DNA from 2 places in the Burkholderia sp. BCC0397 genome. Region 2 is predicted to be linked to the other one. Evidence: riboswitches for the same ligand, from Rfam matches in the RefSeq annotation. Region 2 holds a riboswitch; the other holds the start of a gene.
The links. A riboswitch is a leader RNA that binds a small molecule or an ion and turns the genes downstream of it on or off. The one in region 2 is predicted to bind cobalamin.
Positions count from the first base shown of each region.

Region 1: another riboswitch for cobalamin. It lies ahead of HWX03_RS22700 (iron ABC transporter permease); the one in region 2 lies ahead of cobG (precorrin-3B synthase).

Region 1 is NZ_CADFDL010000007.1:280,411-295,736, forward strand. Features, by position in the region: gene cobT (nicotinate-nucleotide--dimethylbenzimidazole phosphoribosyltransferase) at 1-622, opposite strand, end outside; gene HWX03_RS22695 (ABC transporter ATP-binding protein) at 684-1,502, opposite strand; gene HWX03_RS22700 (iron ABC transporter permease) at 1,499-2,497, opposite strand; cobalamin riboswitch at 2,656-2,905, opposite strand; gene HWX03_RS22705 (ATPase) at 3,060-3,410, shown strand; gene HWX03_RS22710 (cell division protein ZapA) at 3,407-3,721, shown strand; RNA gene ssrS (6S RNA) at 3,803-3,984, shown strand; gene HWX03_RS22720 (EVE domain-containing protein) at 4,096-4,557, shown strand; gene HWX03_RS22725 (SIMPL domain-containing protein) at 4,734-5,474, shown strand; gene lgt (prolipoprotein diacylglyceryl transferase) at 5,586-6,482, opposite strand; gene HWX03_RS22735 (LysR substrate-binding domain-containing protein) at 6,572-7,489, opposite strand; gene ilvD (dihydroxy-acid dehydratase) at 7,625-9,298, shown strand; gene HWX03_RS22745 (c-type cytochrome) at 9,426-9,752, shown strand; gene HWX03_RS22750 (DUF2486 family protein) at 9,898-10,656, opposite strand; gene HWX03_RS22755 (DNA polymerase III subunit chi) at 10,682-11,098, opposite strand; gene HWX03_RS22760 (leucyl aminopeptidase) at 11,133-12,644, opposite strand; gene lptF (LPS export ABC transporter permease LptF) at 12,767-13,861, shown strand; gene lptG (LPS export ABC transporter permease LptG) at 13,865-15,013, shown strand; gene HWX03_RS22775 (CbiX/SirB N-terminal domain-containing protein) at 15,041-15,326, shown strand, end outside.
Region 2 is NZ_CADFDL010000010.1:119,345-134,670, forward strand. Features, by position in the region: gene HWX03_RS26520 (MarR family transcriptional regulator) at 1-110, opposite strand, end outside; gene HWX03_RS26525 (MFS transporter) at 240-1,418, shown strand; gene HWX03_RS26530 (hypothetical protein) at 1,432-2,259, opposite strand; gene cobM (precorrin-4 C(11)-methyltransferase) at 2,390-3,118, opposite strand; gene HWX03_RS26540 (cobalt-precorrin-6A reductase) at 3,161-3,892, opposite strand; gene HWX03_RS26545 (cobalt-precorrin-5B (C(1))-methyltransferase) at 3,889-4,977, opposite strand; gene cbiE (precorrin-6y C5,15-methyltransferase (decarboxylating) subunit CbiE) at 4,977-6,239, opposite strand; cobalamin riboswitch at 6,442-6,632, shown strand; gene cobG (precorrin-3B synthase) at 6,739-8,094, shown strand; gene HWX03_RS26560 (precorrin-8X methylmutase) at 8,087-8,713, shown strand; gene HWX03_RS26565 (precorrin-2 C(20)-methyltransferase) at 8,710-9,444, shown strand; gene cobJ (precorrin-3B C(17)-methyltransferase) at 9,441-11,150, shown strand; gene HWX03_RS26575 (chitinase) at 11,502-12,857, shown strand; gene HWX03_RS26580 (IclR family transcriptional regulator) at 12,968-13,711, opposite strand; gene HWX03_RS26585 (acyl-CoA dehydrogenase family protein) at 13,775-14,941, opposite strand; gene HWX03_RS26590 (citrate:proton symporter) at 15,060-15,326, opposite strand, start outside.

The sequences.
Region 1 (15,326 bases), on a different contig from region 2:
CGTCGAGGCCCGTGCCACGGCCGACGCATGCGTCGATCGGCACGTCGAGCAGGCGGCTCATCAGGCAGGCGGCCGACGACGTGTTCGCGATCCCCATCTCGCCGAAGCCGATCACGTTCGTGCCGAGCGACGCGTGCAGGCGGACGCGCGCCGCGCCGGCGGCCAGCGCCGTCATCGCTTCTTCACGCGTCATCGCCGGTTCCGCCGCGAAGTTGCGCGTGCCGCGCGCGACCGGCAGCGACACCAGCCGGTCCGACAGCGGCAGCGGCGACGCGACGCCCGCATCGACGATCTCGAGCGTGCTCTGCGCGACGCCCGAGAACGCGTTGATCGCCGCGCCGCCGGCCAGGAAGTTCGCGACCATCTGCGCGGTCACCGCCTGCGGATAAGGGCTGACGCCCTCGGCCGCGATTCCGTGGTCGCCCGCGAACACGATCGTCACCGGACGCTGCACGACCGGCCGCTCGGTGCGCTGGATCAGGCCGAGCTGCAGCGCGAGCGCCTCGAGCTGGCCGAGGCTGCCGGGCGGCTTGGTCTTGTGGTCGATCACATGCTGCAGGCGCTTGCGCAATGCGTCGTCGAGCGGCGCGATCGCGGGCGGGAAATGAGTCGAAGTGGTCATCGAGGAGCCGTGTCGTGCGCGCGGCATGCGCCGCGCATCGGAAAAATCGGAACAGGAAGGGTCATTGTCGCGCAGGCCATGCCGGCAGCAGCGCATCGCGGCCGTTCTCGCGGATCAGCACGAGCGGATAGCCGAACGCGTCGCTCGCGCGCTCGGGCGTCAGCACGTCGTGCACGGGGCCGGCCCACGCATGGCCGCGGCCGTCGAGCAACAGCGCATGCGTCGCGAAACGCCGCGCGAGGTTCAGGTCGTGACACGAAAACATCACCGTGCGCGGGCCTGCCGCGAGCCACTCGGCCAGCGCGGTCAGGCAGTCGATCTGGTGATGCAGGTCGAGATGCGCGAGCGGTTCGTCGAGCAGCATCAGCGGCGCGTCCTGGCACAGCGTCGCGGCCAGCGCGACGCGCTGCCGCTCGCCGCCCGACAGCGACATCACGTCGCGCGACGCGAGCGCGGTCAGGTCGAACGTCGCGAGCGCGTCGCGCGCGGCCGTGCGGTCGCCGTCGCGCTCCCAGCCCCAGCCGCCGAGATACGGAAAGCGGTTCAGCAGCACCGTGTCGAACACGGTCGCGCTGAACGCATCGTGCAATTGCTGCGGCATCAGCGCGCGGCGCTGCGCGAGTTGCTCGGGGCGCCACGCGGCAAGCGGCCGGCCATCGATCTCGACGTGTCCGCCGGCCGGCGGCTGCAATCCCGCGAGCGTGGCGAGCAGCGTCGTCTTGCCCGCGCCGTTCGGGCCGGCGACGCACCAGATCTCGCCGGGGCGGAACGCCTGCGTGAAGCGGTCGAGCAGCGTGCGCGCGCCGGCCTTCAGCGTCAGATCGACGGCCATGTAGTGCATGTCGCCGGCAGCGGCGTGCGGTGCGGCGGTGCCCGTCATCGCATCGGCCTCCTCAGCAACATCCACAGGAACACCGGCACGCCGATCAACGCGGTCATCACGCCCACCGGCAATTGCGCGGGCGCGATCGCGGTGCGCGCGAGCAGGTCGGCCGCCATCACGCCGCCGCCGCCCGCGAGCATCGCGGCCGGCAGCAGCATCCGCTGGTCGTTGCCGAACGCGAGCCGCAACGCATGCGGCACGACGAGCCCGACGAAGCCGATCATGCCGGCCGTCGTCACGGCGGCCGCGGCGGCCAGCGACGCGACGAGATAGATCCGCACGCGCAGGCGCGCGACCGGCACGCCGAGTGCCTGTGCGGTCGCGTCGCCGCGCAGCAGCACGTTCAGTTGCGGCGCGGCCGGCAGCGCGACGCATGCGCTCAGCAACAGCGCGCCCCACGCGAACCACGGCGCCGTCGCGCCGTTCAGGTCGCCCGTCAGCCAGAAGATGATGCCGCGCAGCCGCGCGTCGGGCGCGAGCGACAGCAACAGCGTGACGAGCGCGCCCCACCCCGCCGCGATCACGACGCCGGTGAGCAGCAGCCGCGGCGATGCGTCGCGCGATTCGCCGCGCCACAGCTCGCGCCTTGCGAGACCGAGCACGAGTGCGACCGAGACGAGCGAACCGGCGAACGCCGACGCATCGACGAGCCACCATGCGCCGCCCGCGATCATCGCGACGAGCGCAAAGCCGGCCGCGCCGCCGGACACACCCAGCACGTACGGCTCCGCGAGCGGATTGCGCAGCAGCACCTGCAACAACGCGCCGGCCAGTGCGAGCAGCGCGCCGCACGCGAAACCCGCGAGCGCGCGCGGCACGCGCAGCGTCCGGACGATATCGGCAAACAGGCTATCGCCGCCGTGCGGCACGAGCGACGCAAGCGCTTGCCACGGCGACATCGGCACGCTGCCGATCGACAGCGACGCGACGAACAGCAGCGTGACCACCGCGGCCAGCGCGGCCCAGATCACGGCGGCGCGCGCGGCGCTCATGCCGCGCACGGCCGCGCGCACGACGCGCGGCGCATCCGCTTGCGGGAGCCGGCCGGGCGCGACAGGAGCGCGTGGCGGACGATTGGGGTCGGCATCGAAGAACATTCCGTGAAACATTGCGCGCCCCGCTTCCCCGCAGGCCGCGCGTCATGGAGCCCATGCGGGCTCCCCGTCTCGGCCGGTATCCGGGCTGGCGGCGGTCCGGCTCGCCTTCCCGCGCCATGACGCGCAGTGGCCCGCGCCCGCATGCGACCTGCACGCGAAACGCGCCCGAGCCGGCCTGCGTCACGCGACGCGGCCGCTTACCGTTGCGGGGGCAGCGCAGGTTGGCGCGCTCCTGGAGCCCGCACCCTGCTTCCCGTTTAACCGCGCGTCCTGCGCGCGAGCACCGAGGCGGCGCCAGTTTAGGAGCCGGTCGCACGAGCGTCAAGGAAGCGTCCGGACCCGCACGGGACGCGCTTATTCGCGGCAAGAAGCAGGGGTGTTACGACTGGAAACGTTACAGATGTCGGATTGCACGTTATTCCGCGCTAAAATGCTGGGTCTTTAGAGGACGCAGCAAATGCTCAACGAACTCGAAACTTTATCTCAAAATATTGGCCGTCTGATTTCGCTGAACAAGCGCTATCACTCGGAACGGCTCGCGCTCGAGGAGCAGGTCGCGCAATTGCGCGCGGAAGCGGACACGGTCCGCGCGGAACTCGCGCAGCTGCGCGACGAACGCAATGCGCTCGCGGCCGAGCGCGACACGCTGTCGGCGAAGATCGACGACGCCCAGGTGAAACTGAACGCGATTCTCGAAAAGCTGCCGCGCTCGAAGAGCGCGGAGCAAGCCGACAACCAGCTCGACCTGCTCGATGCGCAGGCGCGCACGGATGGCGATGACGCGGCCAGCCACGGAGAACATGCATGAGCACCAAGCAGATCGAAGTCTCGATTCTCGGTCAGCCCTATCGGCTCGCCTGTTCGGCCGAGACCGAAGCGGCACTGCTCGAAGCGGTCGCGCGCGTCGACGCCGAGATGTCGAAAATCCGCTCGAACAGCTCGGTGCGCGGCACCGATCGCATCGCTGTGATGGCGGCGCTGTCGCTTGCATCGGAATTGCTGCGGCTGCAAACGAGCGTGCGGCACGGTGAAGCATTTCCGGCGGAGGAAATCCGTCGTACAATGCACCAGATGAACGAACAGCTCGGCGCGGTGCTCGCACAGCACGAGACGCAGTAACGTTTTAATCGATACGTCGATTCCCCTTGATCTCGACGGTCAACGGTGGTCAAATTGGCGCATCGAAACACAGTTCAGTCAGCTTCCCTGCCTGGTTCGCCAAGGTCATATATTCCTTGAACCAATGCCATGTGCACGGTTGCGGAAATTTGTAGCACGGGCGCGCGCGTCACTCTGTCTGATGTACCCGAAGTGCTGCTAACTGCGACCAATTCTGAACCTCAGGTTCAGGATGCCGGCCTAGCGGCCAAGGCGGGGGCCTATCCAACGGCATCGGGCAAGTCCCGGTGCCGTTTTCTTTTTCAGGGTCTGTTTGCATGCGGAGCGCGCATGCAAACAGACGCTCACGCCTCTTTCTGCATCGATCACGATCCATGCAATACTGGCTGATGAAGTCCGAACCGGACGAAGCAAGCATCGACGATCTCGCCAACGCACCGCAGCGCTCGCTGCCGTGGACCGGCGTGCGCAACTATCAGGCGCGCAATTTCATGCGCGACACGATGAAGATCGGCGACGGCGTGCTGTTCTATCACTCGAGCTGCCCCGAGCCGGGCATCGCCGGCCTCGCCGAAGTATCGTCGACACCCTACCCCGATCCCACGCAGTTCGATCCGAAAAGCCCCTATTACGACCCGAAATCGACGCAGGAAACACCACGCTGGCTGCTCGTCGACGTGCGCTTCGTGAAGAAGTCGCCGCTCGTGCCGCTCGCCGCGCTGCGCGAGCACGACGAGCTCGCCGACATGCGCGTGCTCGCCCGCGGCAACCGGCTGTCGATCACGCCCGTCACGCGTGCGGAATGGCGATTCATCACTGAGAAGTTGATGAAGTAGGCGCGCGCCAAAGGTCAAATCCGGTCAGTACGCCTGCCGAAACGGAACTCGCGGCGCTTTCGCGCAGCCTAAGCAACCGCTGTCGGTCGATCGGGCCGGCTGTCGTTTTTTTCGCGCGGTACGCCCGCGTCGCGCACGCGTGATCCGCCTGCGCGCCCTCGCACAAGGAGCCAACAATGACCAAGAAATCCGCACTCGCGCTGTCGCTCGCCCTCGCCGCCGCCGTTCCCGTCGCGCTGACGCTCGCGTCGCCCGCCGCGCACGCCCAGGCGGCGAACCCGCACTTTCCGGAGCCGGCGGGTGTGCTGTCGCTGTCGTCGCAGGCCAGCGCCGACGTGCCGCAGGACATCATCCACATCACGCTGTTCTACGAGCAGCAGGCCAAGGATCCGGGCAGCCTCACCGCGCAGTTGAACCAGCGCGCGGACGCGGCCCTGTCGCAGGCGAAGGGCGCGTCGGGCGTCACCGCGCACACTGGCGCGTTCTCCGTGTATCCGAGCACCGATCGCGACGGGAAGATCTCCGCATGGCGCGGCCGCACCGAGGTCGCGCTCGAATCGCGCGATTTCGCCGCGGCGTCGAAGCTGGCAGGCCAGTTGTCGAACCTGATGCAGGTCGCGAACGTCGAGTTCTCGCTGTCGCCGGAAGCGCAGCGCGCGGCCGAGCAGAAGCTCACGACCGAAGCGATCAAGTCGTTCCGCGCCCGCGCGGACGAAGCCGCGAAGGCGTTCGGCTACGGCAGCTACACGATCCGCGACGTGAACGTCGGCAGCGGCCGCAACGTGCAGCCGTACCCGCGCATGATGGCGATGGCCGCGGCGCCGATGGACAGCGCGAAGATGAGCGCGCCGATCGCGGTCGAAGGCGGCAAGGCCACCGTAACGGTCACCGTCAACGGCTCCGTGCAGATGAAGTAACGCGCATCGCGCGACTGTCGGAAACGCAAAACGCCGGCCCGAGGGCCGGCGTTTTTTATGTCCATCCGGGTAGCCGATACACGCGCCGATCACGCGTACATCGATACCGCGTCATGCAGCCGCATTCGCGTTCGCCGCGCGGCGGCGATACGCCCAGACCAGCAAAGCGATACCCGCGAGGATCATCGGCAGCGACAGCCACTGCCCCATCGACAGGCCGAGCGCGAGCAGGCCGAGGAAGTCGTCGGGCTCGCGCGCGAACTCGACCGTGAAACGTGCGAGGCCATAACCGATCAGGAACAGCGCGGATATCGCGCCCATCGGCCGCGGCTTGCGCGCGAACAAGAACAGCACGAAGAACAGCGCGATCCCCTCGAGCGCGATTTCATAGAGCTGCGAAGGATGGCGCGGCAGCATCTGGTATTGCATGAACACGTCGGCGAGATGCCACTTCTCGATGAGCGCCGGATGTTTCGGCAGCCATGCCGCATCGTCGCGCATCGCGCCCGGGAACAGCATCGCCCACGGCGCCGCCGGATCGGTCACGCGGCCCCACAGTTCGCCGTTGATGAAGTTGCCGAGCCGGCCGGCTGCAAGCCCCGTCGGCACCATCGGCGCGACGAAATCGGTGACCTGCAGCCAGTGCCGCTTGCGCTGCCACGCGAACAGCATCATCGCGAGCGTCACGCCGAGAAAACCGCCGTGAAACGACATGCCGCCTTCCCACACCTTGAACACGTCGAGCGGATGCGAGAAGTAGAAATCGGCCTTGTAGAACAGCACATAGCCGAGCCGGCCGCCGAGCACGGTGCCGAGCACGCCGTAGAACATCATGTCGTCGATGTCCTTCGCGGTCCAGCCCTGCGCCGCGACATGCGGCAGCTTCAGGCGGATCCGGCCGACGACGATCGCCGCGATGAAGCCGACGAGATACATGAGGCCGTACCAGCGCACGGCCAGCGGCCCGAGATGGATCGCAACGGGGTCGAAATTCGGGTGAATGATCATGGGTTAGCGAAGAAGTTTTCGAATACGGTACGGCCGTCGCACGCGCGCAGCACCGCGCGTTGGACGGTGCCCGCGCGCCATCGTTCACGTCACGCGGCAAGCCCCTGCGCACGCACGACATCGATGAACCCGGCGAGCACGGGGCTCACGTCACCGGTGCGCCACACGAGGCCCGTCTCGACGACCGGTGCGTGACCAGCGAGCGGCCGGTAGACCACGCCGGTGCGCCGCAGGTTACGCAGCGATTGCGGCACCAGTGCGACGCCCATGCCGGCCGACACGAGGCTGACGATCGTCTGCATCTGGATCGCCTCCTGGCCGATGCGCGGAGTTTCCCCCGCCGCGCCGTAGCAGCCCGTAATGATGTCATAAAAGCCGGGCGCCAAACGGCGCGGAAAGATCACGAGCGGCAACGCGGCGATATCGGCGAGCTGTACGGGCTCGTCCTCGGGCGCATCGGGCGCCGCGCCCGCGGGCATCGCGACCACCAGCGGCTCGCGCACGACGGGCAGGTACGACAGCCCGGCCGCGTGACGCGGCGGCACGGGCGGAATCACGAGCCCCGCATCGATGCGGCCCGCGACGAGTTCGTCGATCTGCACGTCGCTCGTCGCTTCCGCGAGCTGCAGCAGCACCTGCGGATAGCGCGCGCCGAACGCGCGCAGCAACGACGGCAGCAACCCGTAATCGGCGGTCGACACGAATGCGAGCGACAGCGAGCCGGCTTCGCCGCGCGCGAGCCGCCGCGCCAGCGGCGGCAGCGCATCGGCCGACGCCAGCAGCCGACGCACGTCGGGCAGCAGCGCCGCGCCGACCGCCGTCAGCGCCACCGAGCGCTTGGTGCGCACGAACAGCGCGACGCCCAGCGTGTCTTCGAGCGCGCGGATCGCCTGCGACAGCGGCGGCTGCGTCATCGACAGGCGCTCGGCCGCGCGGCCGAAATGGCGCTCGTCGGCGACGGTCGCGAAATAGCGCCACTGGCGCAGGTCGGGGATCGGATCGGCCATGTTCAACTCATTCGCAAAACGACTTAATAGGCGACAAATAATATATTGGACATCCCAATCGGGAAACTCCATGCTTGTTCGATCCGAACCGGCGTGCCCCTCACGAGCGACGCCCCCACAACGATGGAGTCCCCCATGCCGTACAACCGTCGCTCGAAGCACATCACGCAAGGCGTGGCCCGTTCGCCGAACCGCTCGATGTATTACGCCCTCGGCTACCAGAAGGACGATTTCGACAAGCCGATGGTCGGCATCGCGAACGGCCATTCGACCATCACGCCGTGCAATTCCGGTTTGCAGCGCCTGTCGGACGCGGCCGTCGACGCCGTCAAGGCGGCCGGCGCGAACCCGCAGATCTTCGGCACGCCGACGATTTCGGACGGCATGTCGATGGGCACCGAAGGGATGAAGTACTCGCTCGTGTCGCGCGAAGTGATCGCCGATTGCATCGAGACCTGCGTGCAGGGCCAGTGGATGGACGGCGTGGTGGTGGTCGGCGGCTGCGACAAGAACATGCCCGGCGGCATGATCGCGCTCGCGCGCCTGAACGTGCCCGGCATCTACGTGTACGGCGGCACGATCCGCCCCGGCAACTGGAAAGGCCGCGACCTGACGATCGTGTCGTCGTTCGAGGCCGTCGGCGAATTCACCGCGGGCCGGATGTCGCAGGAGGATTTCGAAGGCGTCGAGAAAAACGCGTGTCCGACGTCGGGTTCGTGTGGCGGCATGTACACCGCGAACACGATGAGTTCGTCGTTCGAGGCGCTCGGGATGTCGCTGCTGTATTCGTCGACGATGGCGAACCCCGACCAGGAGAAAGTCGAGTCGGCCGCCGAATCGGCGCGCGTGCTGGTCGAGGCCGTGAAGCGCGACCTGAAGCCGCGCGACATCATCACGAAGGAATCGATCGAGAACGCGGTGTCGGTGATCATGGCCACCGGCGGCTCGACCAACGCGGTGCTGCACTATCTCGCGATCGCGCACGCGGCCGAGGTCGACTGGACGATCGACGACTTCGAGCGCATCCGCAAGCGCGTGCCGGTGATCTGCGACCTGAAGCCGTCGGGACAGTACGTCGCGACCGACCTGCACCGGGCCGGCGGGATTCCGCAGGTGCTGAAGATCCTGCTCGATGCGGGGCTGCTGCACGGCGACTGCATGACGATCACCGGCCGCACGATCGCCGACGAGCTGAAGGACGTGCCGAGTATGCCGCGCGCGGACCAGGACGTGATCTTCCCGATCGACCGCGCACTGTACAAGGAAGGCCACCTCGCGATCCTGAAGGGCAATCTCGCGGAAGACGGCGCGGTCGCGAAGATCACCGGCCTGAAGAACCCGGTGATCACGGGCCCGGCGCGCGTGTTCGACGACGAGCAGAGCGCGATGGACGCGATCCTCGGCGACCGGATCCGCGCGGGCGACATCCTCGTGCTGCGCTACCTCGGCCCGCAGGGCGGCCCCGGCATGCCGGAAATGCTCGCGCCGACTTCCGCGATCATCGGCAAGGGGCTCGGCGAATCGGTCGGCTTCATCACGGACGGCCGCTTCTCGGGCGGCACCTGGGGCATGGTGGTCGGCCACGTCGCGCCGGAGGCGTTCGTCGGCGGCACGATCGCACTGGTGCAGGAAGGCGATTCGATCACGATCGACGCGCACCGGCTGCTGCTGCAGCTGAACGTCGACGACGCGGAACTCGCACACCGCCGCGCCGCGTGGCAGCAGCCCGCGCCGCGCTATACGCGTGGGGTGCTCGCGAAATTCGCGGCGCTCGTCCGACCGGCGAACCAGGGGGCGGTCACGGGGTGATGCAGAGGCACCATGGCATGCGACCCCGATAACCGGGGCCGCCGGGGGAACGCGCAAAACGTGCTTCCCCTTTGCTTCTATAATGCGCGGACCATGAAGCCGGCCGTCCCCGCCGGCGGAGAACCGCATGAAACAGACGATATTGCGCGTGCTGCTCGCCACGCTGCTGACCGGCAGCGCGGCGGCGGTGCGCGCCGACCAGGCCGACGGGCTGGCGCTGGCGCAGCGCAAGAACTGCATGGCCTGCCACGCGATCGGCAAGCCGCTGATGGGTCCGTCGTTCCGCGACATCGCCGGCAAGTACGCGGCGCGCGGCGACGCCGGCGATTATCTGGCGCAATCGATCGTGAAAGGCAGCGTCGGCGTATGGGGCGGCGTGCCGATGCCCGCCAATACGCAACTGACGAGCACCGAGGCCCACACGCTCGCCCAGTGGGTGCTGTCGGTCCGCTGAAGCGGATACCTGCGCGACGCATCCACGTGGTGTGCAGGGCGTCGCAAGAGGACGGCCCTGTACTGACCAGCGCGCCTCCCCGGCGGCTTCGCAGGCGCTTACTGAAGCTGCATCCTCTTTTTCGCCAGCGCGAACGATTAATCGTTCAGCCGGAATGACCGGCGCGACGACGGGCGATCTCTTCATCGACCGCATCGCGCACCCAGTCCATCACCTCGGTTTCCAGCGCGAGTGCGACTTCGCGCGTGACCTGGCCGACCAGCCAGGCCGAATGCTCGTGCAGCGCATCGCGACAACGCGCTTCGATGGCCTCGCGCCCTGCCCCGGTCAGATAGTTCGTCACGCGATTGCGAAGCCGTTCGGCGATGTGCTGCGCATCTTCCGGCGTCAGCGCGACTGCGGCCTGCGCATCCGGCTGCGGCGTTGCGCTCGGCAGGGCCGCCTCCGGCATCGCCGTGTCGGGCGCGTGCGCGGCCGCTTCGTGCGCAATCGCGGCGAACGTGTGGTGCGGCAGGTCGTCGTCGACCAGCGACGAGCGCAGCGGCGCCGTCATCGCCGCCGCGTCTTCGGCGACCACGTGCTCCGCGGCGCCGGGTTCGGCCGGCGCATCGGTTTCGCCCGCAGCGGCGGCAGCCGTCGCCGCGTCGCCCGGCAGCTCGACGGCCGGCACATGCGGCGTCGGCACGGGTTCGACCACGACGGAATCGGGGTCGGCTTCGGTTTGATGGGATTCAGCCGGCGCCGCACCGGCGGCGGCCGGCGCGATCACGTCGGTGAGCACCGGAATCGCCGCGCTGTCGTGCGGCCGGGAGGCGTCGGACGCGGGCGAGCGCGCCGGCGCCGGCTTGCCCGGCACCAGCACATCGGTCAGCGTCGGGATCGAGGATGAATCGGCTTCTGTCACGGGAACACTCCGTCGACGGTTGCGGCTAGCCGCCCTGCTTGTAGTTGTTCAGCGCGTAGCCGCGGTCGCGGTAGAACCGGTAGCGGTCGCGGCCAGCGGCCAGCTCGTCCGGCGCATTGCCGACCACCTCGAGCAGGCGCTCGAAGCGGGCGAACTGCGCGGGCACGGTCGCGCCGAGGTTCAGCAGCACGTGATGATGCGGCGCGCGGTCGAGATCGGCGGCCAGCACGATCGGCGTGCCGGCTGCGTGCTCGCTGTCGACGCCGCAATGCGGGATGAAATCGAGCGGCGAGAACGTCCAGAGCCGCTCGTCGAGCGCGCGCAGGCGCGCGGGCTCGGCGAGCACGACGACCGGCTGCCCGGCCTGATAGGCCTTGCGCAGCAGCCGGCACGCGTACGCGAGCGAATCGCCGACGTTCGAGTGGAAATCGATCCGCGTCATTGCCCGCGCACCCGCAGCGTCGTCAGCCCCGCCATCACTGGCCGGCGCGGTCGATCAGGAACTGCGCGAGCAACGGCACCGGACGGCCCGTCGCGCCCTTCGCGGCACCGCCCTTCCATGCGGTGCCCGCGATGTCGAGGTGGGCCCACGGATAGCTGTCGGTGAAGCGTGACAGGAAGCACGCGGCCGTCACGGCGCCGGCCGGACGCCCGCCGATGTTCGCGAGATCCGCGAAATTCGACTTCAGCTGATCCTGGTACTCGTCGTCGAGCGGCATGCGCCATGCCGGATCGTTCGCCTCGCGCGACGCGTCGAGCAGTTCGCCCGCGAGCGCGTCGTTCGTCGAGAACAGCCCGCTGTTGTGACCGCCCAGCGCGATCACGCACGCGCCCGTCAGCGTCGCGACGTCGATCACGGCGGCCGGCTTGAAGCGCTCGGCATAGGTGAGTGCGTCGCACAGGATCAGGCGGCCTTCCGCGTCGGTGTTCAGCACCTCGATCGTCAGACCCTTCATGCTGGTGACGATGTCGCCCGGCTTCGTCGCGTTGCCGCCCGGCATGTTCTCGCAGGTCGGCACGATCGCGACGACGTTGATCTTCAGGCCCATTTCGGCGACCGCGCGGATCGTGCCGAGCACCGAGCCCGCGCCGCACATGTCGTACTTCATCTCGTCCATGCCCTCGCCCGGCTTCAGCGAGATGCCGCCCGTATCGAACGTGATGCCCTTGCCGACCAGCACGACCGGCGCGGCCTTCGCGGCGGCGCCCTGGTAGTGCAGCACGATGAATTGCGGCGGCTCGACCGACGCGCGCGCGACCGACAGGAACGACCCCATCTTCAGCGCCTGGATCTGCTTGAGCCCGAGGACTTCGGCCTTCAGGCCCCAATCCTTCGCGATCTTCTTCGCGGTGTTGCCGAGATAGGTCGGCGTGCAGACGTTGCCCGGCAGGTTGCCGAGGTCGCGGGTCAGATCCATCCCGTTCGCGAGCGCGACGGCCTGCTTGACCGCGACCTTCGCGGCCTTTTCGTCGGCCGGATCGACGCTGAACACGACGCGCTTGAGCGTGTGCGACGCCGGCTCCGGCTTGCTCTTCATCTGCGTGAAGCGGTAGGTCTCGTTGCGCAGCGCGAGGATCGCGGCACGCACGCCCCAGTCGGAGCTGCGCTCGTCGACCGGCAGTTGCGCGAGCGAGAACGTGACCTGGACGACCTTGGTCGCCAGCAGCGCGCGCCACGCGGCCGTCACGGCGTCGTTATAGGCTTTCTGATTGAAAGCATCCTGCTTGCCGAGCCCGACGAGCAGCACGCGCGACGCGCCGATGCCCGACACTTCGTGCAGGAACAGCGTCTTGCCGCGCTTGCCGTCCATGTCGCCGGCCTTCACCACGCGCGAGATCAGTCCCTTGGTGGCCGTGTCGATGTCGAGCGCCGCGCCCGACAGGGTCTGCGCCTCGAAGATGCCGAGCACGATGCAGTCGGACTTCCCGGTCAGGAACCCCTTGGCCTCGCCTTTGCTCCAATCACAGCCTTTTATGCTAAAGTCCATCGCGCTTGTCCTCGGATAAAATCTGGGCTAAGGATGAAAGCCGCAATTATCCGCTATTTTTCCCGTGGCGGCGCGAGCGCTCCACCACGCGTGCGCCGCCTCCCGCCCTCTTCTCATCAAGAATGATCTTCGAACGCTCCCTCCAGCGCGAGCTTGCGTATACGGCTGGCGCCGTGTTCATGGTGCTGCTCACGATCATGCTCACGACGATGATGATTCGCATCGTCGGCTACGCCGCGTCCGGCGAAATCGATCCGCGCGACGTGCTCGTGCTGATCGGCCTGACCGTGATCGGCTACCTCGCCGTGATGCTCGTCGTCACGCTGTTCGTGTCGATCCTGTTCGTGCTGACCCGGTGGTACCGGGACTCCGAAATGGTGGTGTGGCTCGCGTCGGGCGTGAGCCTCACGCGCCTCATCAAGCCGATCGGCGTGTTCGCCACGCCGATCATCCTGCTGATCACCTTCTTCGCGTTCGTCGGCTGGCCGTGGTCGAACCAGCAGAGCAAGATGATCCGCGCGCGCTTCCAGCAGCGCGACGAGATCTCGCTGCTCGCGCCCGGCCAGTTCCGCGAATCGGCCGCGAACCATCGCGTGTTCTTCATCGAGAAGATGTCGCCCGACCAGAGCAAGGTGCAGAACGTCTTCGTCACGTCGACGGAAAACGGCAAGCTCAACGTGGTCGTGTCGCAGACGGGCCATACGGAAACCTCGAAGGACGGCGATCGTTTCGTCGTCCTCGAAGACGGCCGCCGCTACGACGGCACGCCCGGCCAGCCGAACTTCAAGATCATGGAGTTCGAGCGCTACGGCGTGAAGATCACCAGCAAGCCGGTCGTCAACGTTCAGACCACCAACAGCACGCCCACGCCCGACCTGCTGCGCAACCCGACGCGCGACAACCTCGCGGAATTCGCGTGGCGCGCGGGGCTGCCGCTGATCGCGCTGAACCTGATGGTGCTCGGCATCCCGCTCGCGTACCAGAACCCGCGCCGCAGCCGCACGATCAACCTCGTGATGGCCGTGCTGATCTACCTCACGTACTCGAACCTGCTGAACGTCGTGCAGGCGCAGATCGAGCAGGGCAAGATGTCGTTCGGCGTGGGTCTCGTCGGGCTGCACGTGCTCGTCGCGGCGATCGTCGCGTTCATTTTCTGGTTGCGCGTGCGCAATCGTCCGTTGTTCACACGCGCGCTGTTCGGCCGCTCGGGAGCATGATCGATGCGGCTCTATGAAAAGTACTTCGCGCGGCAGATCTACATCACGTTCATCTTCATCCTGTTCGCGTTCTCTGGTCTGTTCTTCTTCTTCGACCTGATCAGCGAACTGAATTCGGTCGGACACGGCAACTACAAGTTCGGCTACGCGGTGCTGCGCGTCGCGCTGCAGACGCCGTCGCGCTTCTACGAGATCATCCCGGTCGCCGCGCTGATCAGTGCGATCTACGTGTTCGCGCAGATGGCCGCGAACTCGGAATTCACGATCTTCCGCGTGTCGGGCCTCGCGACCAACCAGGCGCTGCGCTCGCTGCTGAAGATCGGCGTGCCGCTCGTGATCGTCACCTACCTGATCGGCGAATTCGTCGGCCCGTACGCCGACCAGTTGTCCGAACGCGTGCGGCTGCAGGCGCTCGGCGCATCGGTGTCGTCGAACTTCCAGTCGGGCGTGTGGGTGAAGGACACGCTCGCGGCCCGCGAAAACGGCGAGCAGGTCACGCGCTTCGTCAACGTCGGCAGCCTGTCGCCCGACTCGACGATCAGCAACGTGCGCATCTACGAATTCGACTCGAAATTCCAGCTGCAAAACGTGCGGATCGCGCAAACCGGCCGCTACGAGCCGCCCGGCCACTGGCTGCTGAAGGGTGTCACCGAGACGGAGCTGACGCCGATCAAGCCGGTCAGCGGCCAGCCGGCCGATGCGCTGAACCCCGTGTACCGGTCGCAGCAGGTGTCGCTGCCCGAATACCGGCTGCGGTCCGACCTGACGCCGCAGATCCTGTCGGTGCTGCTCGTGTCGCCGGAGCGCATGTCGATCATCAACCTGTTCCGCTACATCCAGCACTTGCGCGAGAATCAGCAGGACACGCAGCGCTACGACATCGCGCTGTGGCGCAAGCTGCTGTATCCGTTCGCGGTGTTCGTGATGCTCGTGCTGTCGCTGCCGTTCGCGTACCTGCACACGCGGGCCGGCGTGGTCGGCGTGAAGGTGTTCGGCGGCATCATGCTCGGCATGAGCTTCCAGCTGCTCAACACGCTGTTCTCGCACATCGGTACGCTGAACACGTGGCCCGCGCCGCTCACCGCCGCGACGCCGGGCCTGATCTATCTCGCGCTCGGCCTGTTTGCGCTCAAGTGGGTCGACCGGCACTGAGCGCCGCGTCGCGACGGAGGCTTCGACATGCATTCGCACGGTATCGTCCTGTTCGGCCACGGCGCCCGCGACCCGCGTTGGGCCGAGCCGTTCGAGCGGCTCGCCGCGCGGCTGCGCGGCGCCGGCTCCCCTGCCGCGCAGGTGTCGCTCGCGTTCCTCGAACTGATGACGCCGTCGCTCGCTGAGGCCGTGGCCGCGCAAGTCGCGGCCGGCTGCACGCGCATCACCGTGGTGCCCGTGTTCTTCGGCCAGGGCGGCCATGTCCGCCGCGACCTGCCGCAGCTCGTCGACGCATGCCGCGCCGCGCATCCGG
Region 2 (15,326 bases):
GCGATCACGAGCGCGGCTTCCTGCAACCGCCCCATCACCACCATCGACGTTGCGTCGAGATCCGGACGCTCGGCGCGCCATTGCGCGAGCGCATGCTCGGCTCGGTCCATTAACCCTCCTCGGCTCACCAGTTATCTTGACGTCGAGATAAATCGCCGTTTATCTTGATGTCGAGATACTTTACCTGAAAACGCGCGGCGCCTCGCTGGCAGCCGCGCACCGATATCGAGGGCTCTGCGATGAAGCGCTTCACTTCCCCCGGATGGCGGCTCGCCGCGATCGTGCTCGTCGGGCTGAACCTGCGGCCGGCGCTCGCCGCGGTCGGCCCGCTGCTCGACATGATCCAGCGCGCGACCGGGATCGGCGACGGTGCGGCCAGCCTGCTGACGACGATCCCGATTCTGCTGATGGGGCTCGGTGCGCTGAGCGCGCGGCGCCTGCAGCGCATCACCGGGATCGCGGGCGGCGTGTGGCTCGGCGTCGCGTTGATCGGGCTGGCCTGCGCAGCGCGCGTCGGTGCGCAACACGCATGGCTACTGCTCGCGAGCGCGTGTTGCGCAGGCGTCGGGATCGCGATGGTGCAGGCGCTGTTGCCCGGCTTCGTGAAGGCGCATTTCGCGGCGCGCATCGGCGGCGCAATGGGCGTCTATTCGACGTCGATCATGGGCGGCGCGGTGCTCGCTAGCGTCGTCGCGCCGTTCGCCGCGGCGCGCTGGGGCTGGCTCGCGGCGCTCGCGGGCTGGGCGTTGCCGGCAGCGGTCGCCGCACTGGCCTGGCCGCTGGCCAGCCGTGGCGGCGACGCGCTGGCCGGCGGGCCGGTGTCGGTATCGGGTGAGCGGCCGTCGCGTTCGCCGCGCGCATGGCGGCTCGCGCTGTTCTTCGGCATCGCGACGGGCGCTTACACGCTCGTGCTCGCGTGGCTGCCGCCGTACTACATGCGGCTCGGCTGGTCGCCGACCGCGGCTGGCAGCCTGCTCGGCGGCGTGACGCTCGCGGAAGTCGTCGCAGGGCTGACGATTGCCGCAACGATCGACCGCCTGCCCGACCGCCGGCCCGCGCTGCATGCGGCGATCGCGTCGCTGTTCGCCGGGTTGCTGGTGATGCTGGCCGCGCCCGACGCGCTCGCGTTGCCGGCCGCGCTGCTGCTCGGCGCGGGGATCGGCGCGCTGTTTCCGCTGTCGCTGATCGTCACGGTCGACCATGCGGCGACGCCGGCCGATGCCGCGTCGCTGACGGGGTTCGTGCAGGGGATCGGCTACCTGGTCGCCGGCTTGTTTCCTTTCGCGGCCGGCATCGTGCGCCAGCATCTCGCGGACCTGACGCCCGCGTGGGTCGCGATGGCGTGCCTGTGTGTCGCGCTGTTCGCGCTGGCGGCGGGGTTTGCGCCGAAGCGGGTGCTGCACGCCGCGCGCGCATAGCGTCGGCCGCCGCTCAGTTGACCGGCTCGCAAAACGAGATCTTGCCGCGCAGCGCGTTGCCTGCGGCGACCGGGTCTCGTCCGAACGGCAACGTGACGGAAACCGACGTATGCCCAGTCTTGCTTTGCGGTTCCTGGCCCGGCCAATGACGCTCTTTCCAGGTGGCGATCCAGTCGAGATTGCCGGCGCTTGCACCGGGCACGAAGCGCAGCCGTAGCGAACCGTCGAAGTCCTCGCTGCAATGCGGTGAGTGCTGATAGTCGTGCTCGGTGAAGCAGGCTCGAATCTGCTTGTTGCAGCTGAACGGGAGCGTCGATACGCGCGGTGTGCGGGCATGTTCGCCGTTCGGCCGCAATTCGACGAAATCGGCGGTTTCCCAGCTTCCCCCACCGCCTGAATAACTTTCGGACCAACCCGCGAGCACCGCGACCGAGAAGCGTTCGCCGCCCAACGGGTACAGCGCGGGATAGATTCGAAGCGGCGGCGGCTCGCCGTCGCCGTCGACCCGGTCAACGGACTGGTAGTCGGAGAAATCCCAGCGCTGCACGACCTTCCAGCCTGCGACGGGCGTGAAACTCGCTTTCAGCAACTGCGGGCCCGGCAGGATCGCGTAGTAAATGCCCGACGCGTCGTTCCGGGCACGGTACAGCGACGGTGCGTTGTCCGCGTCGGCGGACTGCCCGACGACGCCGCACGATGCCGACGCCAACTCGCAAAGCTTGCGCGGCCAGTCGCGATCGGACACGGCGGTTTTTGCGACTTCGACGAAAGGCACGGCGCGGGCTTCGGTGACTTCACCGGCGGCATGGACCGCGGATGCCGCCAGCAGCGCGACCGTCAATCCCACGATGCCGAACATGCCGGATCGAATACGGGTATCCATTCAACGTTGTCCTTGTGAGGTGGCTTGCGCGTCGTGATCGCGCGAAGTGGCCCGGCCTGCGCGAAAGTACCGGTTGGTTCGTGCGGGCTCAGCCCGCGCTCGCGTACAGCGTCGAATCCGCGAACCCTTCGGCGTCGAGCACGCGCCCGATCAGGATCAGCGCGGTGCGCTCGATCCGCGTGCCCTGCACCTTGCCGACGATGTCGGCCAGCGTGCCCGTCACGCGTTCCTCGTCGGGCCAACTCGCGCGATAGATCACCGCCACCGGGCAATCGGCGCCGTAATGCGGCAGCACTTCGTCGACGATGCGCGCGAGATGGCGCACGCCGAGATGGATCGCGAGCGTCGCGCGATGCGCGGCGAGCGAGCCGAGCGCTTCGCCTTCCGGCATCGTCGTCTTGCCCGCGAAGCGCGTGAGGATCACCGTCTGCGCGACGCCGGGCAGCGTCAGCTCGACGCCGAGCGTCGCCGCGCACGCGGCCGTGGCCGTCACGCCCGGCACGATTTCGTATGGAATCCCGAGTGCTTTCAGGCGGCGGATCTGCTCGCCGATCGCGCCGTACAGCGACGGGTCGCCCGAATGCACGCGCGCGACGTGCTGCCCGTTCGCATGCGCGGCGGCGAGCAGCGCGACGATCGCATCGAGGTCGAGTTCGGCCGTGTTGACGACCTGCTCCGCGCAATGACCGTCGAGCACGGCGGCCGGCACGAGCGAGCCCGCATACAGGATCACCGGGCACGTGTGCACGAGGCGCTGGCCCTTCACCGTGATCAGCTCCGGGTCGCCGGGGCCCGCGCCGATGAAATACACCGTCATCGAAATTTCTCCGTCAATTCGTGGGATGACCGCTGCGTCGCGTCAGGCGCGCGCGGCCGGATCGAGTGCGTCGATGAGTACCGTGACCGAGTCGAACGTGCGGTCGGCGTCGGGCAGCGGCGGCCGGCGCAGCATCACGACCGGCAGCCTGCGTTCGCGCGCGACGTCGAGCTTCGCCTCGGTGGCCGCGCCGCCGCTGTTCTTGCTGACGACGACGTCGATGCCCGCCAGCGCGAACAGCGCGCGCTCGCCGTCGGGCGTGAACGGCCCGCGCGCGGCGACGATCTGAGCGCGGGCGTTGCCGGGGTGCGCATCGAGGCAGCGCACGAGCCAGAACTGGTGCGGCGGGATCGCGTCGAGATGCGCGAGCGGTTCGCGGCCGAGCGTGAACAGCGGCCGCCTGAACGGTGCAAGCGAGGCTTCGATGCCGGCCCAGTCGTCGACCATCCGCCAGTCGTCGCCCGGCTGCGGCGTCCACGGCGCGCGGCGCAGCGCCCAGAGCGGCACGCCTGCGTCGCGCGTCGCCGCTGCGGCGTTCGCGCTGATCTGCGCGGCGTACGGATGCGTTGCGTCGATCACGAGGCCGATGCCGGCGTCGCGAAGATACGCGGTGAGCCCGGCTGTGCCGCCGAAACCGCCGACGCGCACGTCGCAGCGCAAATCGTCGGGCGTCTTGCCGAGGCCGGCAAGACTATAGACATGATGCTGGCCGAGCACGCGCGCGATTTTCAGCGCATCGCCGGTGCCGCCGAGCAGCAGGATGCGCGGGCTCATCGCGCCTCCCCGACGAAGCGGCCCTGCCGGTCGATCGCGAACATCTCGACCGCGACCGACGGCGGCACGATGTCGCGCGCCACCTGCAACGCATGCGCGCAGACGAGATCGCCGAGCGGCACGCCGTCGGCCTGCGCCAGTTTCAACGCTTCCTGGCTCGTGTTCGCGGCGCGCATCGCGGCTTGCAGCGCATCGCTCGCGCCGGCCTCGGCCGCCCACTGCGCGAGCAGCGGCAGGTCGATGCTCGAATGGCGGCTGTGCAGGTCGAGGTGGCCGGCCGCGAGCTTACTGAGCTTGCCGAAGCCGCCGCACATCGACAGCCGCGCGATCGGCGCGCGCCGCAGGTGCTTGAGCACCGCGCCCGCGAAATCGCCCATCTCGACCAGCGCCATGTCGGGCAGATGATAGTGCGCGCGCATCGCGTCCTCGCTCGTATTGCCCGTGCACGCGGCGATATGCTCGATGCCGTTCGCGCGTGCGACGTCGATGCCCTGGTGGATCGACGCGATATAGGCCGAGCACGAGAACGGCCGCACGATGCCGGTCGTGCCGAGGATCGACAGCCCGCCGACGATACCCAGGCGCGGGTTCATCGTCTTGAGCGCGAGCGCCTCGCCGCCTTCGACGCCGATCGTCACGTCGAAGCCGCCCGCGTAGCCGTGCTCGGCTGCAAGCGCTTCCAGATGCGTGGTCATCATCTGGCGCGGCACCGGGTTGATCGCCGGTTCGCCGACCGGCAGCGTGAGCCCCGCGCGCGTGACCGTGCCGACGCCCGGCCCGGCATGAAAGCGCACGCCGGGCGCGGCCGCGAGCGCGACGCGCGCGAAGATCAGCGCGCCGTGCGTGACGTCCGGATCGTCACCGGCATCCTTGATCGTGCCGGCTTCGGCGCCGTCGGCCGTGGCGCGGCAGAATTCGAGCCGCATCATCACGCGCTGCCCCTTCGGCAGCACGATCTCGACCGCGTCGTCCGCCTGGCCCGCGAGCAGCAGCCGCGCGGCCGCGAGCGACGTCGCGGTCGCGCAGCTACCGGTCGTGTAGCCGAAGCGCAGCGGCGCGGGCCGTTCGGGGGTTTCGTCGCGCATCACGCGTCCGTTGCGTTCGATGGAATCGACATATTCGACGAGCCGGCCGTGTCGGCCGCGTCGGGCTTGCGCACGTCGTACAGCGTGACCGGCAGCGGCTGCCGCCACGTGTCGAAGCGGCCGAGTGGTTCGGCATGCGCGAGCGACACGCGCGTGAGCGTGCCGCCATGCGCATCGCGCCACGCGGCGAGCGCCATCTCGCCCTGCAGCGTGACCGCGTTCGCGACCAGCCGTCCGCCGGGTTTCAGCGACGCCCAGCACGCGTCGAGCACGCCGGGCGCCGTCGCGCCGCCGCCGATGAAGATCGCGTCGGGTGCGGCGAGCCCCGCAAGCGCATCGGGCGCACGGCCCGCAACGAGTTGCAGGCCCGGCACACCGAGCGTATCGCGGTTGTGTTCGATGAAGCGCTGCCGCTCCGCATGCGCTTCGATCGCAATCGCCTGGCAGGATGGATGCGCGCGCATCCATTCGATGCCGATCGAGCCGCTGCCGGCGCCGACGTCCCACAGCAGTTCGCCGGGCGCGGGTGCGAGGCGCCCGAGCGTCATCGCGCGCAGGTCGCGCTTGGTGAGCTGGCCGTCGTGGCGGTACGCGTCGTCGGGCAGGCCGGGCGTGAGCGCGCGGCGCGGCGCGTCGGCGCCCGCCCGGCAGTCGAGCGCGACGAGATTGAGCGCAGCCGTTTCGTCGACGTTCCAGTCTTGCGCGAGGCCATCGATACGCCGCTCGAGCGGGCCGCCCAGATGTTCGAACACGCTGACGCGCGTCGGCCCGAAGCCGCGTGCCGCGAGTTCGACCGCGACGGCGGCCGGCGTGCGGCCGTCGGCGCTCAGCACGAACAGGCGCCGGCCCGGCAGCAGGTGGCGGGCCAGTGTCGCGAGCGGACGCCCGACGAGCGAGACCGCGCCGACGTCCTGCAGCGCCCAGCCGAGGCGGGCGGCCGCGAGCGACAGCGACGACGGCGCGGGCAGCACGCGCCATTCGTCGGGAGAAAGCTCGCGGGCGAGCGTCGCGCCGACGCCGAACAGCATCGGGTCGCCGCTCGCGAGCACGCACACGGGCGCGCCGCGGCGCGCGAGCAGCCCCGACAGGTCGAACGGCGACGGCCATGCTTCGCGCGCGGCCCGCAGCCGCGCGGGCAGCATGTCGAGATGCCGCTTCGCGCCTACCACGCGCGTCGCGTCGAGCAGCGCGCGCCGCGCGTGGCGTCCGAGCCCCGCGTAACCGTCGTCGCCGATGCCCACTACCGTCAGCCACGCCGTCATGCACCCTTCCCTATCGTTCGATTTCATCGTGTCACCGCGCGGCCGTAAAAGCGCCGGTGCGGCCATCCGCGTTGCAAAAAACGGCATGGTACCGTGTTCCACCCCGCGTTTCATCTGCCGGCCCGCCAGCGTCCGACCATTGCCCGCTTCGCTTGCCGCGAACGGCCAGCCGGTCGCGAATCGCGACCGAAATCGGGTATCCTACGGCCGTTCGTTCGCCGGTGCCCTTCGGGGCCGAAGAGGGAACACAGGGCGCACCGCGCGCCGCTGTGGCTGCCCCCGCAACTGTAGACAGCGAGCCGATCCCCCCTCATGCCACTGGTTTCACCGGGAAGGCCGGGAGCCGGCGCCGACCTGTCAGCCAGGAGACCTGCCGGCCAGAAAGTGCGTGCGTGCCAGTCGGCGTCGGGCGGGGTGTACCGATGCGTTGGCCGCGGCGCCACACTGTTCCGGTATCCCGTTGAATTCCGCCCACGATTCGATTCCTGCGTCGCCCGTCGTGCGCCCGTCGGCCTGCCCGGGGCTCGTGCGCGTGGTCGCGGCCGCCGACGGCGGGCTGTGCCGGATCAAGCTGCCGGGCGGCCGGCTCGATGCGCGCCAGGCGCGCGCGATCGCCGCCGCCGCGCGCCTGTATTCCGGCGCGATCGATGCGACCAATCGCGCGAATCTCCAGTTGCGCGGCATTCGCGACGGCGCGGCCGATGCGCTGGCGCACGCGTTGCTCGACGCGGGGCTCGGCCCGCGCGCAAGCGCTGACGCCGCCGCCGATACGGCCGCGCTGGCGGCGAGCGACGACGTTCGCAACGTGATGCTCAGCCCGCTCGCCGGGCACGACCCCGCCGCACTCGTCGATAGCCACGCGCTCGCCGTGCCGCTGCTCGACCTGCTGGCGAGCGAGCCGCGCCGTGGCGAACTGTCGCCGAAATTCTCGATCCAGCTCGACGGCGGCGAAGCAGTCGCGGCGCTCGATCATCCGCACGACATCTGGCTGACCGCATGGCGTCGCGGCGACGGCGCGGTACGTCTCGCGGCAGGGCTGGCCGGCTGTCCGCCGGTGGCGCACGGCGACCGGCCCGCATCGGTCGACGTATCAATCGATCAGGGCGTCGCGCTGGTTCGCGCGCTGCTGCTCGCGTTCCTCGACCTCGCGCCGGCCGACGTCACGCGGATGCGCGCGTTGCTGGCGACATGCAGCGAACGCACGCTGCTCGAGCGCGCCCGGCACTACCTGCCCTTTCCGCTCAAGGCCGATCCGGCGCTTGCCGACTGGCGGCGCACGCGTGCCGACCCTGCGTTGCGTTTCGGCGCGCGTCCATCGCGCGACGCGGCGCGTTGCAGCGTCGGCGCGCAATTCGTGCTCGGGCGGCTCGACGCGGCGCAACTGGAACGGCTCGCCGCGCTGGCCGAAGCCGATGGCGACGGCACGCTGTCGATGACGCCGTGGCAAGGCGTGTTCATGCACGGCGTGCCGAACGCGCGCGCAGCGGCGATGCACGAAGCACTCGCATCGCTCGGCCTCGTATGCGCAGCGTCCAACCCGCTGGCGACGCTCGTCGCCTGCACCGGCAGCACGGGCTGCGCGAAAGCGCACGCCGACACGAAACACGACGCGCTTGCGCTCGCCGCGCACGTCGGCCATCCGCTCGACGTGCATCTGACCGGTTGCGAGCGCCACTGCGCGTTGCCGCACCCGGCCGCACATACGCTCGTCGCGGTGGCGCCCGCGCACTACGACCTTTACCGGCGCGACGCGGCCGCGGGCCTCGGCGCCCCGCTCGCGCGCCATCTGACGATTGACCAGGCCGCGGTCCGACTCATGGACGCACGGCACAGCCAGGACACCACCGATGCTTGACTACATTCGCGACGGGCAGGAAATCTACCGCCAGTCGTTCGCGACGATCCGCGCCGAGGCCGACCTGTCGCGGGTTCCGCCCGATCTCGAGAAACTCGCGGTGCGCGTGATCCACGCGTGCGGGATGGTCGACGTCGTGTACGACCTGCGCTTCTCGGCCGGCGCCGGTGCGGCCGGCCGCGCGGCGCTCGCGGCCGGCGCGCCGATCCTGTGCGACGCGAGGATGGTCGCCGAAGGCATCACGCGCGCACGGCTGCCTGCGGCCAACCGTGTGATCTGCACGCTCGGCGAGCCGGAGGTGCCCGACCTCGCGCGGCACCTCGGCAACACGCGTTCGGCCGCCGCGCTCGAACTGTGGCGTCCGCATCTCGCGGGCAGCGTCGTCGTGATCGGCAATGCGCCGACCGCGTTGTTCCACCTGCTCGACATGATCGACGCCGGCGCGCCGCGCCCCGCGCTGATCCTCGGTTTCCCGGTCGGCTTCATCGGCGCGGCCGAATCGAAGGCGACGCTCGACGCCGACAGCCGCGGCGTGCCATACGTCGCGCTGCTCGGGCGGCGCGGCGGCAGTGCAATGGCCGCCGCCGCGGTCAATGCGCTTGCCACGGAGGTCGAATGACGAGCACGCGCGGACGGCTGTTCGGTGTCGGGGTCGGCCCCGGCGATCCCGAACTGATGACGATCAAGGCGCTACGCGTGCTGCAGGCGGCGCCCGTGGTCGCGTATTTCGTCGCGAAGGGCAAGAAAGGCAACGCGTACGGCATCGTCGAAGCGCACCTGCTCGACGGGCAGACGCAACTGCCGCTCGTCTACCCGGTGACGACCGAGGCGCTGCCGCCGCCGCTGTGCTACGAGACGGTGATCGCCGATTTCTACGACACCGCGGCCGAGATCGTCGCGGCGCATCTCGATGCAGGCCGCGACGTCGCGGTGATCTGCGAAGGCGACCCGTTCTTCTACGGCTCGTACATGTACCTGCACGACCGCCTCGCGCCGCGTTACGACACCGAGGTGATCCCCGGCGTGTGCGCGATGCTCGGCGGCACGGCCGTGCTCGGCCAGCCGCTCGTCTATCGCAACCAGAGCCTGTCGGTGCTGTCGGGCGTGCTGCCCGAACACGAACTGCGCGAGCGGCTCGCGCGGGCCGACGCGGCCGTCGTGATGAAGCTCGGCCGCAATTTCGACAAGGTGCGGCGCGTGCTCGACGAACTCGGGCTCGCGAAGCGCACGCTGTACGTCGAACGCGCGACGATGGCGAACCAGCGCATCGTGCCGCTCGACGAGGTCGATCCGATGGCGTCGCCGTATTTCTCGCTGCTCGTCGTGCCGGGGGAAAAATGGCAAGGATGACGACGCCGCCCGCCATCGTGATTCTCGGCGCGGGCGCGCTCGATACCGCGCGGCGTATCCAGGCGCGTTACCCGGGTGCACGGGTGCACGGTCTCGCATCGCGCGTCGACGCCGACGTGCCGTTCGACGAACTCGGCGCGCACCTGCGTGAACTCTATGCGCGCGGCTTGCCGATCGTCGCGCTGTGCGCGGCCGGCATCGTGATCCGCTGCCTCGCGCCCGCACTCGCCGACAAGGGCGTCGAGCCGCCGGTGCTCGCGGTCGCGGAGGACGGCTCGGCCGTCGTGCCGCTGCTCGGCGGGCTGACGGGCGTCAACGTGATCGCGCGCGAAATTGCCGAATGCGTCGGCGTCGCGCCGGCGATCACGACGAGCGGCGAACTGCGCTTCGGCGCGTGCGTGCTCAATCCGCCGGAAGGCTATGCGCTCGCCGATCTCGCGCAGGGCAAGCGCTTCGTGTCCGACCTGCTCGCGGGCGCGTCGACGCGCATCGACGGCGCCGCGCCGTGGCTCGACGAGGTCGCGCTGCCGCGCGATGCCGCGGCCGCACACGCGATTCGCGTGACGCCCGATGCGTGGCGCGGCGCGCGCGACGAACTCGTGATTCATCCGCGCAGCGTGGTGGTCGGCGTCGCCGCGGATGCCGTGCATGCCGACGAAGCACTGGCCGTGCGCATCGCAGCCGCGCTCGACGCACAGGGCCTCGCGCGACTGGCGCTCGCGGCCATCGTCGCGCCGGCATCGGCGATCGGCGAACCCGCGCTGGAAGAAGCGTCGAGCGTGCTCGACGTGCCGCTGCGTTTCGTCGATAGCGACCGCGACGCGCCCGCCGACGCCGCCACGCTGCTCGGCCGCGCGTTGCGCGTCACCCACACGACGCGTGCGGCATCGCGCGGTCTCGCGTGCGCGGTCGCATCGCATCCGATCGACCCGGCCACGCTCGGCCGCGCACGCGGCCGCCTGACGGTGCTAGGTCTCGGCCCGGGCGGCGCCGCATGGCTCACGCCGGCCGCACGCACGGCGCTCGCTGAAGCGACCGACATCCTCGGCTACACGACCTACGTGAACATGGCCGGCCCGTTTCGGGCGGACCAGCGCGTGCACGGCACCGACAATCGCGAGGAGATGCAGCGCGCACGCCATGCGTTCGAACTGGCGGCCGAGGGTCGGCGCGTCGCGGTCGTGTCGTCGGGCGACCCCGGCGTGTTCGCGATGGCCGCGGCCGTGCTCGAAGCGCTCGACGAAGCGCGCGACCCGCAATGGGCCGCGGTCGACCTGCGCGTGGAGCCCGGCATCTCGGCGTCGCTGGCTACTGCCGCGCAGGCCGGCGCACCGCTCGGCCATGACTTCTGCGCGATCTCGCTGTCGGACAACCTGAAGCCGTGGGACGTGATCGAGACGCGCCTGCAACACGCGGCGCAAGCCGATCTCGTGATGGCGTTCTACAACCCGATCTCTCGCGCGCGGCCGTGGCAGCTCGACCGTGCGCTCGATGTCGTGCGTGCGCATCGCGCGGCCGATACGGTGGTCGTGCTCGGCCGCGACATCGGCCGGCCGGGCGCGACGCTCGCGACGACGACCCTCGGTGCGCTGCGCAGCGACCAGGTCGACATGCGCACGATGGTGATCGTCGGCTCGTCGACGACGCGGCGCTTCGCGATCGGCAACGCACGCGAATGGGTCTATACGCCGCGCTGGTATCGCTGAATGCCGCTGCGCCCGGCGCGGCGCGCGTACCGCATCCGGCTGCACTCGCGTAAATGCGCATGCGCGCGTGCCGCCAATCGGCATGCCGGCGCGTCACCGGTTCGCTGGAACCGGTCCACGCGCACCGCGTCGCGCGATCGGACGGAAAAAGTGCCCGCCCTGCGTTTCGAAATGCGACCGAATCGGCAAGTTCGTTACGTATCGAGAATCGAATAACAAAAAGAAGAACACCTAAGTTTCCTATTCGACGCGAATCCTCCAAGATAGGCACGCCGCCGACGGGGCACGTGCCTGCCCCACCGGCGGCGATACGCAGGCCAGCGTATCCCTCTTCCACTTGGAGAACACAGAATGAACAACAATGTGTTGCCGCGTTTCGTTCCGCGTGCGTTTGCCGCGGGTTGTCTGCTCGCGATGGCGAGCGTGTCGCAAGGCGCCGGCGTCTATGCACCCTATGTCGACGTGACGCTTTATCCGACACCGTTGGTCGATCAGATCGGCGTGCGCCAGGGTATCCAGCAGTTCACGCTCGCGTTCGTGGTCGCGGGCAGCGGTTGTACACCGTCGTGGGGTGGCGTGCAGCCGATCGGCAACGGCGCGAGCGGCGGCCTGCTGACTGCACTGTCCACGTCGATCGCGAGCTACCGTGCGAAAGGCGGCGAAGTCGCCGTGTCGTTCGGCGGGGCGAACGGCACGCCGCTGATGCAGGCGTGCTCGACGGCCCCCGCGCTGAAGACTGCATACCAGACGGTGATCGACACGTACGGCCTCACGCATATCGACTTCGACATCGAGGGCGCGTCGCAGCAGGACACGGCGGCGATCGTGCGCAACTTCCAGGCGGTCGCGCAACTGCAGGCCGACTACGCGGCAAAGGGCAAGCCGCTGCACGTGACGCTGACGCTGCCGACGATGCCGACCGGGCTCACGCAGGACGGTGTGAACGTCGTCAACGCGGCGATCGCGAACAAGACCACGTTCGATGCGGTCAACGTGATGGCGATGGATTACGGCCCCGCGAACATCGACATGGGCGCCGCCGCGATCAGCGCCGCGCAGGCGCTCTACTCGCAGCTCGACACGGCGTTCAAGTCGGCCGGCCAGCCGAAGACCAATGCGCAGCTGTGGCAGATGGTCGGCGTCACGCCGATGATCGGCGTGAACGACGTGCAAGGCGAAACGTTCACGCTCGCGAATGCGCAGAGCGTGCTGAACGCGGCGGTCGCAAACGGCTACGGCTTCTTCGGCAACTGGTCGGTCGGCCGCGATCAGGCGTGCCCGTCCGGCGGCACGTATGCGTCGCCGACCTGCTCCGGCGTCGCGCAGCAGCCGTACGCGTTCGCGGCGATCTTCAAGAAGCTCGATGGCAAGTGGGGCGCGGGCGTCACGCAGGACCCGAACTACGGCGGCGGCTCGGACGGCGGCACGCCGCAGCCGGGTGCGCCCTGGGCGGCCGGCCAGGTCTATACGGCCGGCGCGACGGTCACCTACCAGGGCACGACGTACCAGGCGCAATGGTGGACGCAGGGCGACGTGCCTGGCCAGGCGGCCGTGTGGAAGCCGGTCGGCGGCGGCTCGCCCGTGTGGTCCGCCACGACCGCCTACCAGGGCGGCACGTGCGTGACGTATCAGGGCGCGAAGTATTGCGCGAAATGGTGGACGCAGGGCGACAACCCGAGCGCGGGCGGCGTGTGGGTGAAGTCGTGAAGTCGTGACGTCGCGACGCGCTCGCGCGTGACGTACGGCGGGTCGTTCTCGGCGTGGCAGGACCGCACGCCGGCGACGGCCCGCTGCCGGCGCCGTCGCGCGCGGCTGCCCTACCCGCGTGCGTGCTCGGCCAGCAGCCGCGCCTTCGCGTCGACGAGCAGCGCCGCATGCGTGTCGCGATGCTGGCGAATCCGCTCGGTCGGCCCGACGACCGACAGCCCGTACCAGTCGCCGTCGAGCGTCAGCGCCACCGCGAGCGCCGACAGCTCGGGTGCGCTCTCGCCGAAGTTCTCCGCCCAGCCGAGTTCGCGAAACCGCGCGGTCTGCGCGACCAGCGCCGGCAGGTCGGCCACTGTCGCGTCGGTGAAGCGTTCGAACGACAGTTGCGTGCCGAGCGCCTGCTGCGCATCGCTCGCGAGTTCCGCGAAGATCGCCTTGCCGATCGAGTTCGCATGCAGCGGCCGCAGCTCGCCCGGCTGGCGCGTATAGCGGATCGCCTGCTCCGATTCGACGACGTCGAGGTACGTGACCGACGCGCCCTGGATCTTGCCGAGCACGGCGGTTTCGCGGCTCGCGTCGCGCAGCGCGACGAGGTGCGGATGCACGATGTCGACGACCGGATCGGTCGCGTCGATCGCGGCGGCGACCGTCTGCAGGCGCCGCGTCGGGTAGTAGCCGCCGCGCTTGCGCACTTCGTACAGGTAGCCGCGGCTCACGAGCGTGCGCGTCATCGCCAGACAACTCGACGCCGGCACGTTGAGCAGGCGCGCGAGTTCGGTGAGCGGCAGCGGCCGCCGTTCGGCGGCGAACAGCTCGAACAGGTCGAGCGTACGGGCAACGAGTTTGACGTCCATGACGAGCGCTTGATTCGGAATGGGAAACCGCGCGCCGGGCGGGCCGCCAGGTCGATACGGTAGTCAGTACGACTTCGGCAGCCCGAGCACCTTCTCCGCGATGTAGCACAGGATCAGTTGCGGACTCACGGGCGCGAGCCTCGGAATCATACACTCGCGCAGGTAGCGCTCGACATGGTATTCCTTCGCGTACCCCATCCCGCCGTGCGTCGCGATCGCCGTCTGGCAGGCCTGGAACGCGGCTTCCGCGCCGAGGTATTTTGCCGCGTTCGCCTCCGCGCCGCACGATTGGCCCGCGTCGTAGCGCGTCGCGGCCTTCATCACCATCAGCCATGCGGCCTCGAGCTGCATCCACGCCTGCGCGAGCGGATGCTGGATCGACTGGTTCTGCCCGATCGGCCGGCCGAACACGACGCGCTCGCACGCATACTGCGTCGCGCGGCGCAGCGCGGCCTGCCCGAGCCCGATCGCCTCCGCGGCGATCAGGATCCGTTCGGGGTTCAGGCCGTGCAGCAGATAGCGGAAGCCGTCGCCTTCGTTGCCGATCAGGTCGTCGCGCGACACGCGCAGGTTGTCGATGAACAGCATGTTCGAATCGACCGCCTTGCGGCCCATCTTCTCGATTTCGCGCACTTCGATACACGAACGGTCGAGGTCGGTATAGAACAGGCTCAGCCCGTCGGTCGGCTTCGCGACCCGGTCGAGCGGCGTCGTGCGCGCGATGATCAGCATCTTGTTCGCCACCTGCGCGGTCGAGATCCAGATCTTGCGCCCGCTCAGCACGTAGTGATCGCCGTCGCGGCGCGCCTGCGTGGTCAGGTGCGTGGTGTCGAGGCCGGCGTCGGGTTCCGTCACCGCGAAGCACGCCTTGTCGCGTCCGGCGATCAGCGGCGGCAGGAAGCGCGCCTTCTGCGCATCGTTGCCGAACACCTGCACCGGGTTCAGCCCGAAGATGTTCATGTGGACGGCCGACGCGCCCGACAGCCCCGCGCCCGACGCGCTGATCGTGCGCATCATCAGCGCCGCCTCGGTCATCCCGAGCCCGGCGCCGCCGTAGGCCGGATCCATCGCGATGCTGAGCCAGCCGGCCTCGGCGAGCGCCGCGTGGAAATCGGCCGGAAAGCCACCCGTGCGATCGCGTTCGAGCCAGTAGTCGTCGCCGAAGCGTTCGCAGATTTTCTCGATCGCGCTTTCGATCGCGCGCTGGTCGTCGGTCAGGTCGAACTGCATGGATTGCTCTCCAGGAAAACGTGAACGGCCGCGCCGTTCTCAAGACAACGCGGGGGCTTACGTTGCGAAGACAGTCATCGTCGGGGCGGCTGGCGTGAAGCGACCGGCCCGGGCGCCCTCACAACGGAAACACGCCCGTCGCGACCGCGGCGAAGACCATCAGCACGGTGGCGGCGAACAGGAACGGAATCGTGAATTTCTGGTGCTCGGCGAGCTCGACACCGGTCAGGCCGACGATCAGGAACGTCGCGGGCGTCAGCGGGCTCACCGGAAAGCCCGTCGTCATCTGGCCGAGCAGCGCGGCCTGCGCCATCTGGATCGGCGGCACGCCGAGCAGCTTGCCGCTCTCCGCGAGCACCGGCAGCACGCCGAAGTAGAACGAATC